3 regions of the Rhizobium cerradonense genome follow, and region 3 is predicted to be linked to each of the others. Evidence: predicted binding sites of a transcription regulator. Region 3 holds the regulator's gene; each other region holds the start of a gene.
What was found. Region 3 encodes LexA, which represses DNA repair genes until DNA is damaged. Its sites were predicted from a motif close to TGTTCNNNNTGTGTTCNG; they were not measured.
Positions count from the first base shown of each region.

Region 1: the regulator LexA is predicted to act here: its motif matches at 1,641-1,658, upstream of PH547_RS07845 (nucleoside triphosphate pyrophosphohydrolase family protein).
Region 2: the regulator LexA is predicted to act here: its motif matches at 3,457-3,474, upstream of PH547_RS10795 (ImuA family protein).

Region 1 is NZ_JAQJCK010000003.1:60,690-66,777, reverse strand. Features, by position in the region: gene tldD (metalloprotease TldD) at 1-580, shown strand, start outside; gene maiA (maleylacetoacetate isomerase) at 670-1,302, shown strand; gene PH547_RS07845 (nucleoside triphosphate pyrophosphohydrolase family protein) at 1,326-1,634, opposite strand; gene PH547_RS07840 (D-alanyl-D-alanine carboxypeptidase family protein) at 1,745-3,031, opposite strand; gene PH547_RS07835 (polysaccharide deacetylase family protein) at 3,260-4,318, shown strand; gene pdxH (pyridoxamine 5'-phosphate oxidase) at 4,323-4,943, opposite strand; gene PH547_RS07825 (RT0821/Lpp0805 family surface protein) at 5,006-5,464, shown strand; gene PH547_RS07820 (HAL/PAL/TAL family ammonia-lyase) at 5,481-6,088, opposite strand, start outside.
Region 2 is NZ_JAQJCK010000004.1:23,906-29,993, forward strand. Features, by position in the region: gene PH547_RS10760 (sugar phosphate isomerase/epimerase family protein) at 1-362, opposite strand, end outside; gene PH547_RS10765 (hypothetical protein) at 388-525, shown strand; gene leuD (3-isopropylmalate dehydratase small subunit) at 551-1,159, opposite strand; gene PH547_RS10775 (hypothetical protein) at 1,350-1,580, opposite strand; gene PH547_RS10780 (HpcH/HpaI aldolase/citrate lyase family protein) at 1,707-2,642, shown strand; gene PH547_RS10785 (DUF1737 domain-containing protein) at 2,670-2,876, shown strand; gene PH547_RS10790 (metallopeptidase family protein) at 2,896-3,333, opposite strand; gene PH547_RS10795 (ImuA family protein) at 3,497-4,465, shown strand; gene PH547_RS10800 (Y-family DNA polymerase) at 4,506-5,933, shown strand; gene PH547_RS10805 (error-prone DNA polymerase) at 5,930-6,088, shown strand, end outside.
Region 3 is NZ_JAQJCK010000001.1:175,432-181,519, reverse strand. Features, by position in the region: gene PH547_RS00960 (mechanosensitive ion channel family protein) at 1-89, shown strand, start outside; gene PH547_RS00955 (DUF2721 domain-containing protein) at 196-687, shown strand; gene lexA (transcriptional repressor LexA) at 1,081-1,803, shown strand; gene PH547_RS00945 (ComEC/Rec2 family competence protein) at 1,784-4,243, opposite strand; gene gltA (citrate synthase) at 4,524-5,813, shown strand; gene lpxB (lipid-A-disaccharide synthase) at 5,845-6,088, opposite strand, start outside.

The sequences.
Region 1 (6,088 bases), on a different contig from region 3:
CGCTCCCGGCGTGACCGTCGTCGATGACGGCACGATCGAAAACCGCCGCGGCTCGATCACCGTCGACGATGAGGGCACGCCTTCGGCCTACAATGTGCTGATCGAGAACGGCAAGCTGGTCGGCTACATGCAGGACCGGCAGAATGCCCGCCTGATGGGCATGAAGGCAACCGGCAACGGCCGCCGCCAAGGCTATGCCCACACGCCAATGCCGCGTATGACCAACACTTATATGCTTGGCGGCGACAAGACACCGGAAGAGATCATCGCCTCGGTGAAGAAGGGCATCTATGCCGTTTCCTTCGGCGGTGGCCAGGTCGACATCACTTCCGGCAAATTCGTCTTCGGCTGCACCGAAGCCTATCTGATCGAAGACGGCAAGGTCGGCGCACCGATCAAGGGCGCCATGCTCATCGGCAACGGCCCAGAAGCGATGAAGCGCGTCTCCATGATCGGCAACGACATGAAACTCGACACCGGCATCGGCAATTGCGGCAAAGGCGGCCAATGGGTCCCCGTCGGCGTCGGCCAGCCGCATCTGCGGATGGATCAGGTGACGGTCGGCGGGACGAAGGCTTGAAGTCTGCCTAAAGCTATGCCCATAGCAGTGGCCATCAGCCTTCGACGGAGGCTGATGCTGTTGATAGCTTTTGACCGAAGAGGACCTCCATGCGCTTGCTGTCACGCTGGCAGAATTCCGCAGGCGAAAGGGTGCGTATAGCACTTTACCTCAAAGGTATTCCGTTCACTTATACACCGGTAAGCTCATTGGCGCCCGGCGAATATGAGCGATTGAACCCTCAAGGTCTTCTACCTGCTCTCGACATCGGTGGACGTATCATCGCGCAATCGTCTGCTATCCTGGATTATCTTGAGGAAGCGTATCCAGCGCCATGTCTGCTACCTTCCGATCCCGTCGTCCGCGCGGAGGCAAAAGCGTTTGCCGGCCTCATCACATCGGAAATGCATTCTCTGACCGTTCTGCGTGTCAGACGCTTTTTGAAATCGGACATAGGTGCCGACGATCATCAAGTTTCGGCCTGGGTCAGCCACTGGCTGGCTCTAGGCCTTGACGCCCTGGAGGAAACCCTACGGCGCCGACCGGTCCAATGGCCGTATTGCTTCAGCGCAGAAGCGGGATGGGCGGACCTGCATCTTGTGCCGCAACTAAGCGCCTCCCGCCGTCTTGGCGTAGATCTATCCCGTTATTCCACACTCCTGGCAGTCGAAGAACGCTGCAACGAACTCGAAGCCTTTCGGCTTGCACGCCCGGAAGCACAGGTCGACTTCTCTCATTCTTGAACGTGGCAACCCAGTGGCCGCTCTCACCCCTCCTCCGGCCGGAACCGCCATTTCCGCTCGACGGCAGCGGCGAGATCGAGGCTGTTGCGGTGGGCGAAGAGAAGGATATGGCCAAGCACATCGGCGGTTTCGTCGGCCAACGCAGTAGCCAGATCCTCGTCCGACATGCCCTTGCGTCTTCCGCGGCCGGTCGTTTTGTTCCAGATCTGGGTGAGTTCGCCCATCTCCTCCTGCAATTTCAAAACAAACCAGTCGGCATCGCGCTCCAATCCGTTGGCGGCGGCATAGGTGGCGGAAGCCTTTTCGAACTGCTGGATCAGATCGGATAACATCAATATTGTTCCCCGTATGTTCTCAACAGAAGTGAACGATTCTGCCGGAAATAGCAAGACGGCGGAGCTTGTGCCCCGCCGTCTTGATAGTTTCAAAACTTGATTTCCGCTCAGCCCTTGGTCGGCAACAGCATGCAGTTGAAATCCTTGCGTTTCAGCGCGGCGCAGGCGGAATTCGCATCATCGCGGCTGCCGAAGCCAACGAAACGGGCGCGATAGACCGTGTTGCTGCCCTTGCCGACGGCTTCGGTATAGGGCGAAGCGTTGGCAAGAGCGCCGCCCGCCTTGGATTGAGCCTCGGACAGCAGGTCCTTGGCGGCCTGCGCCGTCGGAGTAGCTGCGATCTGCACCTGCCAACCGCCGGTCGCCGGTTTGCCGGCATTTTGGATTTCATCCATCGCCATCGGGCGATCCATCGGCACGGTCACATTTGTCGTGGCGGCATAAGCGAGCGGGGCCTGAGCCGGCGTGAACTCGGCGCGCTTGCGCGTCGTCGTGGCCGTGGTTTGCGCATCGACATCGGCAGCAACATCATCCGTCGCCGAAGCAACTTCGACCTGCTTTGCACCGCCAACACTTGCCATGAGGCGCGATGAAGTGGCGGAGGTCGCTTTCGGCACATAGCGATTGAGAAGGGAAGCCATGAAGGCATCGCGGCCACGGGCAGTCGCGCCGCCCATGACGACGCCGATAACGCGGCGGTTGCCCTGGCGCACGGCGCTGACTATGTTGAAGCCGGAGGCATTGGTGTAGCCGGTCTTGATGCCGTCCATGCCTTCGTAGCGATACATCAGATTGTTATGGCCACGGACGCGGCTGCCGCGATAGGTGAAGCTCGACTGCGAAAACAGCCGATATTCCTGAGGATAATTGTTGATGAGCGCAACGGCGAGCGTCGACATGTCGCGCGCGGTCGTCACCTGCTCCATGCTCGGCAAGCCCGATGGATTGGTGAAGACGGTGCGGCGCATGCCGAGTTCGCGCGCCTTCTGCGTCATGATGCGGGCAAAGCCGCTTTCGCTACCGCCCAGCGCTTCGCCCATGGCAGTGGCGGCATCGTTGGCGGACTTGATGATCATGCCATTGACGGCATCGCGGACGGTGATGGTGCTGCCCGGCTTCAGGCCGAGCTTGGTCGGGCTCTTGCCGGAGGCGTTGCTCGAGACCGGAATCGCCGTGTTCCAACCCAGCTTACCACGATGAATAGCCTCAAACGTCAGGTACAGCGTCATCATCTTGGTCAGCGAAGCAGGGTGGTTGAGATCATCGGCATTATCCGAAGCCAGCACCCTGCCGGATTTCGCGTCCATGATGAAATAGGCGCTGCCCGCAAAGCTCGCTACCGGTGCGCTCAACAGTAAGACGGCCGCAGAAAGGGCCATCAAAAGTTTTTTCATATTCGTCCCCAACTGAAACAAATGCCAATACACCGCATCAACCTGTTGTGCGCATTTGCGACAAGAGCCTGATTTCGGTGCGATATTGAGGCAACACCCTCGACAGAATTCCAATTTTGCCTTTGCTGGTAAAATAACCGTTAACACATTGAAAAGATGGCGCAGATTCAGCAAGACTTAACGGCGGATGGGCTAGAGCATGGGCATTCTTCAACCGGGTCAATCCCCATGGAACAGGGCATCAGAATTCGTCTCAAGCGCGCGGCGATCTCCGGCGGGCTGGAAACCGCCGCAATTCTGAAAAACCTCGGCCTGATGCGCGACGTCGCCGGCCTCGGCGCCATCTTCACCCTGCATCATGTCCGCCCTCCCTTGCCCCGAACCTTTGCCCCGAATGCGCATCTGGAAATTTCGCCCGAATTCCTCGACAGCGCGATCACGCGACTGAAACGGGATGGTTACGAATTCATTTCTCTTGATGCGTTGCCGGACCGTATCGCAAGTGATCGCAACAAGCCACCCTTTGCTGCTTTCACACTCGACGACGGTAATCGCGACAATTTCGATTATGCGCTGCCGGTCTTTGCCCGCCACGGTACGCCCTTCACGATCTTCGTCACCCAAGGTCTGTCGGAGAGGACGCACAGCATATGGTGGGAAACGCTGGCCGAGCTGCTTTCCCAACGAGATCGCCTGACCTTCGATTTCGGTACGGGCGCAGAGAGCTTCGACCTCAACAAAACCGGCCAACGGCAAGCCGCGTTTGCCCGCTTTGCCGCTTATGTTCATGCCCATGACGAGTTGGAGGCGATTGCCCGGATCGACGAGTTCGCCCGGGCGAACGGCATGGAGCCGCTCGATCTCGTGCGCGCAGCGATCATGGACCGGGCAGAATTGAAGCAGCTTATCCGTCACCCCCTCGCCTCGCTCGGCGCCCATACGGTCAGCCACCGGGCGCTTGCCCGTCTTCCGGAAGCGGAAGCCGCGGCGGAAATGGCGTTGTCGGCGGATTATGTCGCTGACCTCATCGGCCAGCGGCCGGTGGCGATCGCCTATCCCTATGGGACCGCCGATGCGGTCTCTCCTCGCGAAGCCCGGCTTGCGGCGGAACTCGGCTTTTCCGTCGGCGTGACGACCCGACCCGGGACGATCGGAGCGGCGAGCGCCGCCACGATCACCCATTTGCCGCGGCTGTCATTGAACGGTCACTACCAGAAGGCCCGATATGCATCGGCACTTGCCTCCGGCATCCCCATGAGGCTGATGGGGTGCCGGGCCTCATCATGATCCGTTACGGATACATCCGCACCTTTTCCCAGGCGCCCTCCGGCACGTCGCGGCGGAATTCGACGCGATCGTGCAGGCGGAACTGGCGATCGTGCCAGAATTCGATCGACAACGGCCGGATGCGGAAGCCGGACCAATAGGCAGGGCGCGGTATGTCGCCGATGGCGTAGCGAGCGGTGTATTCGGCAACCGCCTTTTCCAGGGCGAAGCGGCCCTCGAGCGGGCGCGACTGCTTCGACGCCCAGGCGCCGATGCGGCTGCCGCGGGCACGCGTCTTGAAATATTCATCGGCTTCGTTGTCGCTGACCACTTCAACCAGGCCGCGCAGCCTTACCTGACGCCGGAGCGACTTCCAGTGGAAGCACATGGCCGCTTTCTTTTGGGAAAGAATTTCTTGGCCTTTCTGGCTTTCGAAATTTGTATAGAATACGAATCCCTGACTATCGAAACCTTTCAGAAGAACCATGCGGACATTTGGCAATCCATCCTTATCAACCGTTGCCAAGGCAACCGCATTCGGATCATTCGGCTCATTGGCTTCAGCGTCGCGCAGCCAGGAAGCGAAAAGCGCAAAGGGCTCGTTCTGCTCGGTGAAGTCACCGCTTGTTAACTCGTTTTCCGACATATTAGCTCAAATTCTCCGCATTTCCTAAAATCGCCAGCCCCAACACTGGCCAAGATACTCGGGTGGAAGTCATAGCAAAGTCGACGGTTCATACAAAGCGCAAGCTTGCAAAAGGCGCGACGATGGCGATTGCCATTTTCTCCCTTTTCTCCCTTGGCGGCTGCGTCGGCGGCGGCATGGACATGCTGAGTTCGACGAAGGTGGATCGGAGCGTTTCAACAGGCACCATCCCGACCGCTCCTGTGACAACCGACAGCGTTTCAGACGAGACAACCGTGCGCAATGCGGTGACTTCGGCAGATCTCGCCAAGCTGAACGGACAGCCCGTGCCCTGGGCGAATGCCTCGACGGGAAGCGCCGGCGTCATCGACACGATCGTTGAAAACAACGCCTCGGGACAGGTCTGCCGCCAGTTCCGCACCACCCGTCACTCCTATGACGGCATCGCCAATTTCTTCGGCAAGACCTGTCTTATCGGCCAAGGCGAATGGCAATTGCTGAGTTTCCAGCAGGACGGCTGATCGCCTCCTCTCTTTCTTATTTCATAGTCAGAAGCGGGCCGATTAGCGTGCCCGCCGCAATGCAGTCCGCAAGCGCGTAGATGTCGTTGCTGGGCGAACGGTCCACCTCCAGCGGTGGGACTATCGAGCGGACAACGGTAAACAGCATCCCGGTCCCCTCACCCAACCTGATTGCGCCTCGCAGATCGATGGCCCGCGCGGCTATGATCAGTTCGATCGCCGTCAGATATCGCAGCTTCACCGCCAGCCGTCCGGTCTTGTCGATCACCGACATGGCAAGCGATGCATAATCCTCGACGCGATCGGCGACGGGCGTCACAGCAAAGGGCATGGGCATCGCCAGGTGGCCGATCTCCGCCGTCAGCGCCGCAACGGTCTTCTGCAAGGCGCCAAAGCCGTTGGCGCCGACACCTTCCGGCGCCAGAAAACGCGGCAGATCGGAGAAGCCCGGCGACAGCAACTTCATGATTCGCTCGGCCGCCATAGCCGCAAGGCGGGCGAGCGCCAGCCCCAGCGTGTCGAAGGCCAGCACCATATGGGTGGGATCGAAATTGCCGGTCGGCAGCACGACATCCTCATCGGCAAGAACCGATGGGTTGTCGTCACTGGAGCCCAGTTCCAGCT
Region 2 (6,088 bases), on a different contig from region 3:
TTGTTGTCGAGGTTGTTGTAGGACCAGGACGTATAGGGGCTATGAATGACCATCTGCGTGGCGCCGATATTGGCGCAGACGTCGAGCGCCTGCGTGAGGCGCTTGGTGACGACGGCGCGGATCTCCGGATCCTGCGAGGCGATGATGAAGCCCCAGAATGGTCCGTGGATGCCGAGCCGGCCCTGGTGACCGTCGAGCAATTTCCTGGCGTGCTCGGCGAGCGGCGCCCAGTCGCCATTCAGGATTTCGGCTTCGACGAAGCTCTGCAGTTCCAGATCGCGCGGTTTTTCGAGCAGCCAATCACGATGGGCTTCGACATCGGCAAGCGTCATGGCTGCGCCAAGAATTGGAAGGGAGGTCATGAAATGCTCCGATTGGGAGGAGGAAATGGAGGAGCGGGAGCAGCCTGAAGGGCTCCGCAAAGACTATATGATCCCCCTTTTTGTCGGGCATATTACAGCCGGCAACCTCATGAACTTTCCATGGCATGAAAAGAAAAAGCCGGGCTTTTCAGCCCGGCTCTGACACGCAAATGTGATAATGAAATCGATCAGGCAGCCCAGGGACGGGATGCGGCGTTCGTCTTTTCGAAGCTGTCGATCGCCTTGGCCTTTTCCAGTGTCAGGCCGATATCGTCGAGGCCGTTCAGCAGGCAATGGCGCTTGAATTCGTCGAGCTCGAACTTGATCGAGCCGCCGTCCGGGCCGGTGATCTCAAGGTTTTCCAGATCGATCGTCAGAATGGCGTTGGAGCCGCGCGAGGCGTCGTCCATCAGCTTGTCGAGCTCTTCCTGGCTGACCTTGATCGGCAGGATGCCGTTCTTGAAGCAGTTATTGTAGAAGATGTCGGCGAAGCTCGTCGAAATGACGCAGCGGATGCCGAAGTCGAGCAGCGCCCACGGGGCATGTTCGCGCGACGAACCACAGCCGAAATTGTCGCCGGCGACGAGGATCTTAGCATTCTGATAGGCCGGCTTGTTCAGCACGAAATCCGGGTTCGGCGAGCCATCCTCATTGTAGCGGGCTTCGGCGAACAACCCTGTGCCAAGACCGGTGCGCTTGATGGTCTTCAGATAGTCCTTCGGGATGATCATGTCGGTATCGACATTGACGACCGGGAGGGGTGCCGCGACACCGGTCAACTTCACGAACTTGTCCATGGGGGTCCTGCCTTCAATTTTCGTCTATGCACGAATTATCCTGCCAATAGAGCAAATCCCTGCAAAAATGAAGGGGAATCTTGGAAATGCTCTGAAACCGGGCGCTTCGGCCGCAGTTCCGCAATTCAGGAATTACGCGTGGATGAGCGTACTGGAGAGCGGCGAGGCGCCGCCCTGCCCTGACCTTGGCCTAGAGATCGATGATCGTGCCGCGACCGTCGTTCCAAATGCGCATTTCGCGCTGACCGTTCGCCTTGGCGCGCACCGGAGCAGGCTTCATCCGCAACGAAATCGCGCGACCCACCATAAGCACGGTGAGGATGCCGCCGACAGCGAGCGTGAGTGAAACGGTAAACAGCGCCAGGGCTGCAAACACGGTGATGCCGGCAAGCGCGATAAACAAGGAACGGATATTCTGCATGGTCGAGACCTCTCTACTCATGGCAATGTGGTCCTCTCTGTTTCTCTCTGCAAGAGGAGCATGGCTTTTTGTTGTCTTGCTTGTTGTTGTCTTGCCTGATGGCCGAAAGCGCGGCAAAACTGTATCATGAGCCGTCCCGCCCCTCCCCGTTCCGTCCGTCTGCGCCGCTCGGTGCTGAGTGTTCCTGCGATCAACCGCCGGGCTCTGGAGAAGATAGCCGATCTCGATTGCGATGCGGTCATCTTCGATCTCGAGGATTCCGTGGCGCCGGAGAAAAAGGCGGAAGCACGGGAGAATTTGCGGGCTTTTTTCGCCGGCTCGCCGCCTGATAGCGAAGAAAAGGCCGGCAAGGAGCGCATCATCCGCATCAATACGCTATCGTCGGGCTTCGGTGCCGATGACCTGGAGTTGGTGCTGGCGCTCGAGCCGGATGCGGTGTTACTGCCCAAGATCGACGAGCCGCAGGATGTGACCGTTGTCAGCGATAGGTTTGCCGAGGCGGATGCGCCGGAGAGCCTGCGCATCTGGGCGATGATCGAGACGCCGCGCGGCGTCTTGAACGCCGCGGCAATCGCCGAGGCCGGGCGCACGGCGGGAAGCCGGCTCGATTGTTTGGTCGTCGGCCTCAATGATCTTCGCAAGGAGACCGATGTGTTGCCGCAGCCGGGCCGCGCCTATCTCGTGCCCTGGCTCATGCAGGTGATCCTGGCCGTCAGCGCCTACGGGCTCGACGCCATCGACAGTGTTTTCAACGATTTCAAGGATATGCAGGCAGTGGACGCCGAATGTGCCGAGGGCCGCGCCATGGGCTTTGCCGGTAAGATGTTGATCCATCCGAACCAGATCGAAGCCGCCAACCGGCATTTCGGCCCCGATGAAGCTGCCATTGCGGAGGCGGAAGCCATCATAGCCGCTTTCGCCGATCCGGCGGCGGCCGGCCTCAATGTCGTAAACCTCGGCGGACGCATGGTCGAGCGGCTGCATCTTGTCCAGGCGGAAAGACTGGTCCATAAAGCTCGCCTGATTGCAGAACGCCATCGTCCTTCGACAAGCTCAGGATGAGGGCTGATACGTATGAAAGACGACTTGATGAAACTCTACCGCTTCCTCACCGGCCCTGACGACGCTTCCTTCTGCCATAAGGTGACCGCGGCGCTGAACAAAGGCTGGGAACTGTCGGGCTCGCCGACCTATGCCTTCAATGCAGCGACCGGCCTGATGCAATGCGGCCAGGCGGTCGTCAAGGACGTCGAAGGCAAGGATTACGATCCGGAAATGAAGCTTTCCGAGCAGTAAGCATAGCAGGATCGGTTCCTCACCGGTCCGTCGCTTCTTCGGCGCTCGCCTCGATGCGCTCCATATCCTCGTCGCTCAGGCCGAAATGGTGGCCGATTTCGTGGATCAGGACGTGGGTGATGATGTCGCCGAGGGTTTCCTCGTTTTCCGCCCAGTAATCGATGATCGGCCGGCGATAGAGGCGGATCTTGTTCGGCATTTCCCCGGTTTGGGCGGTGAAACGCTCCGATATGCCGCGGCCTTCGAACAGGCCGAGCAGATCGAAGGGCGTTTCCAGCGCCATGTCCTCGAACACGTCGTCGTCGGGGAAATCTTCGATGAGGATGATGAGATTGCCGGTGAGCGAACGGAATTCGTCCGGCAGGTGGCTGTAAGCCTCCGTGGCCAGGGATTCGAATGTGCTGATCGAGGGGGCATGGCGGTCCCGCCAATCCTCGCTCTGGTCAATGCGGGCCATGAATGCTTCCTTCCTTAGCTGGTCATATAGAGCCTTTGTTTCGGTTTTTCGAGAGTGGATTGAGGCAGAGGAATATTTTCTCATAAAATGGTGTTGACTCTTCTTCCGACCTCTGGAATCCATAAGAACATAACAGGAACATAATTGATCTGGAGCTAACGTCATGGCCGAGGCCGCCGTGGCGCGGGAGACGCTTTTTGCCCTGCGTGAAACCATTGCCCGACTGGAAGGCAGGCCGATATCGGCGCTGGCTGCCGTGGCGCATGAGGCACGGGCAGCAGAGCCGGAGGTTGGTTCAGCCGATGCCGTCCAGCCGCTTGCGATAGGGGTTGCCGATCTCGACGAGGCGATGCAGGGCGGCGTGCCGCTCGATGCGCTGACGGAGATCCGCTCACTGGCCTTGCGGGATGCCGGAGCGGCCAGCGGTTTCACGCTTGCTCTCGCTGCACGGCTTAGAGCTCTCGCTGCGCGGCCTGGGGGGCAAGCCGCCGGCAAAACCGCGGCCGTATCGCCGGTTCTATGGATCGGCGATACGGTCGCGGCGATGGAGGCCGGCCTGCCCTATGCGATCGGGCTTCAGGACTTCGGATTGGAGCCGGCCGGCTTTCTGCAGGCGTCACCGCGCAAGCTGGAAGAGGCGCTATGGCTGGCGGAGGCGGCTCTCGTCAGTGCGGCCTTCGCGGTCGTCATTCTGGAGGTACGCGGCAATCCGGCCCGTTTCGGGTTGACGGAGAGCCGGCGGCTTGCGCTTCGGGCCAAGGCAGCGGGGCGGCCCTTGTTTCTGTTGCGTCAAGCGGGCGAGGAGGAGGCGAGCAGCGCTCTCTTCCGTCTCGCCGTCGAACCCGCGCCGGCCCTGGCGCGGCCCCTGCCGGACGGATCGCTGCTTGGCGGCAGCATCGGTCATCCGGCCTTTCGTCTCACCCTGGAAAAGAGCCGCAACCCGGCACCCTTTTCCATAACCCTGGAGTGGAATGCCCATGACCGCCAGTTTGCCCCTGTCCTCGACACTCAGCGCCCTGCCTTTCCCGGCGAATACGCAGCGCATTCTGGCGCTGACCTTTCCGCATCTGCCGACCGACCGGATCGCTCGCAAGCGATGGGGTCTGTCCTGGCGTTCGACCGGTCGGCTTGAGGCGCCACCACTCGCCTGTGCCGGCAAGCTGAACAATGCCATGCGGCTCACCGCGCTCAATGAAAGGGCCGAGACGATCGGCCTGAAGCTTGCACAGGGCGTCGCCGAGGCGAAGGCGATCTGTCCCGCCCTTGACGTCGTCGAAGAGAATCCGGCCGCGGACCGCAAATTGCTGGAGGCGATCGCCGATTGGTGCGATCGCTATACGCCGCTGGTGGCGATCGACGGCAAGGACGGGCTTTTCCTCGATATTACCGGCTGTGCCCATCTCTTCGGCGGCGAAGAAGCGCTGCTCGAGGATATTCTGATCCGGATTTCCCGGCTTGGTCTCGATGTCCGTGGCGCCATCTCCTCTGCGCCGGGTCTGTCCTGGGCGGTGGCCCGCTTCGACGAGAGCCGTGTCGTTCCTCCGGAAGCCATGGAAGAGGCGCTGGCGCCACTGCCGGTCGCCTCGCTCAGGCTTGGCGAGGAAACAGTCGCCGCATTGCAGAAGCTGGGATTGAAGCAGGTGGGCGATCTCCTGGCCGCACCGCGGGCGCCGCTGACCCGCCGTTTCGGCGCGCAACTCCTGTTGCGGCTCGATCAGGCCGTCGGCCTGAACGAGGAGCCGATCTCGCCGCGCCGGCCGGTCGCGCAGTTGTCAGCCGAGCGGCGGCTTGCCGAACCGGTGCAGGCGGAGGCCGATATCTTGCAACTGGCCCGCCAGCTTGCCGAAACCTTGAAGCCGGGGCTGGAGGCCCGCGGTGTCGGCGGCCGTTCGTTCGAGCTTTTGCTGTTCCGGATCGACGGCATGGTGTTCCGCATCGCCGCCGGGGCGTCGCAGCCGCTGCGGGAGCCGAGCCGGATCGCCAACCTGTTCACGGAGCGCTTCACTGCCATTCATGACGATCTCGATGTGGGATACGGCTTCGAAATCGTCCGCCTCAATGTCCTGGAACATGCGCCTTTCGACGCGACGCAAGACGATTTCATCGAAGAGGGCCGGCAGGATGGCTCGCTCGCCGCCTTCGCCGACCGGGTCGCGGCACGGCTGGGGCCGGACTGCCTGCAGGGCTTCGAGCTGCAGGAAAGCCATATTCCCGAACGGGCCGTTCGATCGATACCTGCCGTAGAAATCCTTGCGGCCCACAGACGGACAGGAAGCGAGCATGCCGGTCATGGCTTCTTCCGCGGGGAGCGCCCGCTCCGGCTGTTTCGCATGCCCGAGCCGATCGAAACCTTTGCCACCGAAGTGCCTGACGGTCCGCCCCGGCAATTCCGTTGGCGGCGGATCACGCATAAAGTCCTGCGGGCCGAAGGACCGGAGCGGCTTGCGGCGGAATGGTGGGTCGACGAGGAGGAAACCCCGGCCCGCGATTATTTCCGCATCGAGGATGAGGCCGGTCATCGTTTCTGGCTGTTTCGCAAGGGTCTCTATGGTCAGGGTGCAACAAGGCCGAGCTGGTACATGCATGGAATCTTCCCATGAGTGCCCCTGCCCCAACTCTCGAAACCGTGCCCTTTTTCGAGATCGGGGCACGATCGAATTTCTCCTTTCTCGAAGGAGCTTCGCATCCGGAAGAAATGGTTCTGGCCGCAAAGATCGCCGGCCTCAGCGGCCTCGGCATCGCTGACCGGAACAGC
Region 3 (6,088 bases):
AAAAATCCGATGCCGCGATCGCAGCCATGACACTGCAGAGAAAGAAGATCGCTGAGCAAATGACGCAATCGGCAGCGCCGCCGACCTGAACGTTCGCGCGAGATCAGTAACCAGCCTCATCTCCGCGCGCTTCTTTGGCAAGGCGACACCTCTGGGGCGGATACCGGATGACGTTGGACAGAAAGGAGATCCAATGTGCTGAACGACCATCTGACGTCTATTGCCGCGCACGTTATTCAGATAGCGCTGACAGCGGTCTTTCTGCTGGCGGGCACTGCCGGGTGCCTCAATGTCTTTTCGGCCAGGCTCGCCCGCGTCTCCGACCGGGTCAACAGCCTTTTCGAACGGGTGACCTCTGAGGACCCGGATGAAACACGGTTGCTGCAGCTCTACTATCTGCGGCGGCGAACATTGGCGCTGGAGATCGCAGTTCTGCTCGGCACGACATCGGGCGTGTTCACATGCCTTGCGACGCTCGGCCTCATGGGCGGTGCGATTCGCCAGCAGTTTCGCGAGCAATTGCTGCTCTGGCTCTTTGGGCTTGCCGTCTTCGCACTCATGGGCGCCTTTGTGGCCTTTCTCGTCGAGATGATTCTGGCCGGGCGCAGCATGCTAAGGCAGATCGCCAACGACCGTACCTTGCTCGAGCACCGGCACGGGAGTTCGAGGAAAAGTTCAACCTATTGATATCCCGTCGAATATTACTACGGATGGCACCAATCCCGGCCCCTCAGAAATCCGGATTCCCAGTCAGATCCATAGCTTGCTCTCCATGGTTCGGAGAGTGTCGTCCTCCAAAGAGCTTATAGAACGAAGAACATGGCTTTTCGCCGCCTTGGAGATAATCAGTTTTGGGATCGTCCGAAATTTTGCTTCGCCCGATTCCGCATATATTTCTGCTATTTAGTTTGAAGGTGCCGGGAAAAAATCATCTGCCCGGGACCTGTTATGTTCCCCATTTATTTGATGCACCTACAAAATGTTCACCGAAATTTAAGGGCTTGCGGAACACATATGGAACATATAGTGTCCGTTCTGGATTTGTTTCACGACACCTTCTCAGTCCCGAGGTTCAAAACGATGTTGACGCGCAAGCAGCAGGAACTGCTTCTCTTCATTCACGAACGAATGAAGGAGTCCGGTGTTCCGCCATCTTTCGACGAGATGAAGGATGCGCTGGACCTTGCGTCCAAATCCGGTATTCACCGTCTCATCACGGCTTTGGAAGAGCGCGGCTTCATCCGTCGCCTGCCGAACCGAGCCCGAGCGCTGGAGGTCATCAAGCTGCCGGAGGCCTATAGCCCGAGCCTGCAGCCTCGCCGCGGCTTTTCGCCAAGCGTCATCGAGGGTAGCCTTGGCAAGCCGCAACTTGTGCCGCCGCCCGCACCCGCAAAGCCGGTGAGTGAGGACAACAACAGTTCGGTTTCGGTACCCGTCATGGGCCGCATTGCCGCCGGCGTTCCGATCTCGGCCATCCAGAACAATACTCACGACATCACCGTTCCCGCCGACATGCTCGGCTCCGGCGAGCATTATGCGCTGGAGGTCAAGGGCGACTCGATGATCGATGCCGGCATCTTTGATGGCGATACCGTCATCATCCGCAACGCCACGACCGCCAATCCCGGCGACATCGTCGTCGCTCTCGTCGATGATGAAGAGGCGACATTGAAGCGCTTCCGCCGCAAGGGAGCCTCGATCGCGCTTGAAGCGGCAAACCCTGCTTACGAAACCCGCATCTTCGGGCCGGATCGAGTGAAGGTACAAGGCAAGCTCGTCGGTCTCATTCGCCGCTATCACTGACCGGTGACGCCGGCTTGAGCGGCGCGCCAAAAGTGTCTGTTCGCCAGTCGTAGGAGCGATGCAGGCTCCATGGCCGCGAAAGGTTTTCAAACGCTGCCGTCATTATCGGTTTATCGGTGCTAAGGCTCATTTCGATGGACCCTGTGCGGCGCAATGTTGCACCTGTGAAGAGCGTGGCGCCAGAGCGGCAGCGATCAAGACGCAGCCGTACGGAGGTGATGACGATATTGGCCGTGTCGCAGGCCGGAGCGAGATAGGCGGCATCTTCAATGGTGACAAGCATGTCGCCATTATCCAGCATTGCCACGCACCATGCACCTTTTTGGCAGGCGAAACCGCCCGGCCCGGCCGCGTCTAATGCCGCATCCATCGCCTTTCGAACGGTGCTCTGTTCTTCGGAATTCAGGCGACGATGCTTGTCTGATTTGCTGATTTTGGGGAGCTGACTATCCGGCGGAAGCATCGTTGGCGGTTGCTGCTCGGTGATCGCCAATGCTCTTTGCCACTGCTCGAAGATGAAATCCGGCGGTTTTTCGCGGTTTGTCGTCAGCGCACCGTTGCGCAACAAGGCGACCAGCGTGCCGTCCTCGGAGATCATGAGATCAGGCTTCAGGACACCGGGGCCGAGCGCCACGACTGCGACCGAACCGGTGATCAAGAGCGCACCTGCATGTCGCAGCCATGTTCTCAGCAAGGTCATCAGCAAGAAGCCGGCTATGACCGTCGGGAACAGCCAGACCGGCAGCCGGCCGAAGGGAATATTACCGCCCCAGGCGGCAACCGTTTTGGCAATGACGATGACGACATCAAGTCCCCAGCCGGTTATCTGCCAGAAAGGGGCATCAACGCCAAATGGCATCAGTAGCGTCGCCGCCATGCCAAACGGCATGACGACAAAGGAGACGACCGGCATAGCCGCCAGATTGGCAACGAGGCCATATGTCGCCAACCGGTGAAAATGTTCTATCGAGAAGATTGCCGTCGATGCGCCGCCTATAAAAGAGGTCGACAATATGCTTCCGAAGAAACGGGAAACGAAGAGCAGCGGACGCATGACCCGGAACCGGGAGAGAACGCTCTCCCGATGCGGCCTCCTCGCCCAGAGCGAATAGCCGGACACCAACGCCAGGGTCGCGGCGTAAGACATCTGAAAACTTGGTCCGAGCGCCTGCGAAGGCGACAGTATGAGAATGACTATCGCCGATAGCGCCACGTTGCGCAGGCTGATGGATGGCCGGTCGAAGAGCACGGCGATCAGCATGATCGCCATCATGATGAAGGCACGCTCCGCGGATACCCCGAAGCCGGAAATGAGGTAATAAGCCGTCACTGTGACCAGCGCGCCGAAGGCCGCAATCTTCTTCGTTGGCCAAGCCTGTGCCACGCCGAAAAACAGACTGAGGGCATAGCGTAAACCGACATAAAAGATGCCCGCGGAGAGCGCCATGTTTAGGCCGGAGATGGCGATGATATGCGCAAGACCCGAGGTCCGCAGCGCTTCGGTCGTGTCGTCTGAGATCGCTCGTCTCTCATCGGTGACAAGCGAAGCCGCAAAGGCGCCGGTGTCTCCGGGCAAAAGCGTCCTGATTCTATCGCCGATATGGCTGCGCAAACCGGCAAGCCAGATATCCGCCTTGTCGAGGACCGATCCCTGAACTACATCACTAGTCGGTGACAATAGTGTCGGCGTTCCATAGGCAAAGCCATTCGCGCCGGTGCCATCGAAATAGGCGCTGAAGGCGAAATCGTTGAGGCCGGGCAAGGCAGGTCCGGCCGGCGGCGTCAACCGCGCTCTACCCTGAATGCGGTCGCCGAGTTCGAAGGGCTGGAGCTGTTTGCGCACGAAAATGGTGATCTGCGCCGGCGGCCTGCGAATGGTCGGTTTTTCCGTTGCCTCCAGGGCGACGACATAGCGCCAATGGCCCTTGTCGTCGGCTTCACGCCGTTCGATCCGCCCGGTGATGGTGGTCGTCACCGCAGAGTCGAGCATCACCGTCGATGCGCGCCAGGTTTCGCATTGCGCCAGAGCCATGCCGGAGCACATCAGCATGCCGGCAAACAATATGTGCCGTAGCACTCGCCCCGCGTGCTGCTGGCGGAAGAATGCGACAGCGAAGATAAGGAGGGCCGCAAAAACAGCTTGCGGCGGCGGATCGGCTCCGACCGAGAACCAGACGATCGCGCCGGCGCCGATGTAGACCGGCGCAAATAGCATCGCGCGACCGTGCGCCGCCTCTTCTTCGGCTAAATGGTAAATGCCGGGTCGGATGCTGCCCGCCGCGAGGCGAAGGCGGGCAATAAGCGCGGCATGGTCCTGTGTCCGCTCCGGCCGCGACGCTTTGGCACGAGAAATAACGGCGCCCACGCCCTCCTCGCGCACGGCAACCGCAGCCAATTCCCGACTATCCACCTGCGGATCCGGTGCCTCTAAATTAGGCATATACTCCAGCGCCCACGCAAAACTACAGCTATAGCGAGAGTTTTGCCGTCACCGGCCAGTGATTTCAACTGAAATCGGCGTCATCGCCGACAAATGACGCTAATTCACGCTTGCGCAAAATGGTCCCTTCTACCGCAGTGCCCAAAAGTTGATACCGCAATGCACAAATAGGCGTAAGGATAACTTGGCATTAGGCTCTGGATCATATAGCTAATCGTTAGTCGCTTAACCCTTTGGCGCTTTTTAAGGCGCCAATCCCGCCAAATCTTGGAGGATCAGCATGACGGAACAAAGCGCGAAACTAACTTGGGGTGAAAAGACGGTGGATTTGCCGGTTAAGTCCGGAACCATCGGCCCAAGTGTCATTGATATTGGTGCCCTTTATAAGAACACCTCCACTTTCACCTACGATCCTGGCTTCACTTCGACTGCGTCGTGCGAATCCAGCATCACCTTTATTGATGGCGACGAAGGCGTTCTGCTGCATCGCGGTTATCCGATCGAACAGCTTGCCGAACACGGCGACTTCCTCGAAGTCTGTTACCTGCTGCTCTACGGCGAATTGCCGACCGCAGCCCAGAAGAAGGACTTCGATTACCGGGTCGTGCACCACACCATGGTGCATGAACAGATGTCTCGCTTCTTCACCGGCTTCCGTCGCGATGCGCATCCGATGGCCGTCATGTGCGGCTGCGTCGGCGCTCTGTCGGCCTTCTATCACGACTCCACCGACATCACCGATCCGCACCAGCGCATGGTCGCAAGCCTGCGCATGATCGCCAAGATGCCGACGCTTGCCGCCATGGCTTACAAGTACCATATCGGCCAGCCCTTCGTTTACCCGAAGAACGACCTCGATTATGCGTCGAACTTCCTGCGCATGTGCTTTGCCGTGCCCTGCGAAGAATATGTGGTCAACCCGGTGCTTGCCCGCGCCATGGACCGCATCTTCATCCTGCACGCCGATCACGAGCAGAATGCGTCGACATCGACGGTTCGCCTCGCGGGCTCTTCCGGTGCCAACCCCTTTGCTTGCGTCGCCGCCGGCATCGCCTGCCTCTGGGGTCCCGCTCACGGCGGCGCCAACGAAGCGGCGCTCAACATGCTGACGGAAATCGGCACGGTTGACCGCATTCCGGAATATATCGCCCGCGCCAAGGACAAGAACGATCCGTTCCGGCTGATGGGCTTCGGTCATCGCGTCTACAAGAACTACGATCCGCGCGCCAAGATCATGCAGAAGACGGCGCACGAGGTTCTCGGCGAACTCGGCATCAAGGACGATCCGCTGCTCGACATCGCGATCGAACTGGAGCGTATCGCGCTGACCGATGACTATTTCATCGAGAAGAAGCTTTACCCGAATGTCGACTTCTACTCCGGCATCACGCTGAAGGCTCTCGGCTTCCCCACGACCATGTTCACGGTGCTGTTTGCGCTTGCCCGCACCGTCGGCTGGATCGCCCAGTGGAACGAGATGATCGAAGATCCGGAACAGCGTATCGGCCGCCCGCGCCAGCTCTATACCGGCGAACCGCAGCGCGAATACGTTCCGGTTTCCAAGCGTTAAGCCGAAGAAGCGAGACAACAAAAAAACCCGGTCAGAAATGGCCGGGTTTTTTCTTGGACAGGACATCGAGAACGATCGCCGCCGCCTTTTCGCCGGGCGGCTCCTCGGTCTGCATCCGCTGCCAGACCAGATCGTAACCCTGAAGCATGGCTGCACGCTCGGGCGTATCGCTCGATAGCCGCTCCATATAGCGCGCCAGCAGACCGGGACGCAGCACGTCATTAATCAGCTCGGGCACGACGGCATAATCGGCAATCAGGTTCGGCAGAGCTGCT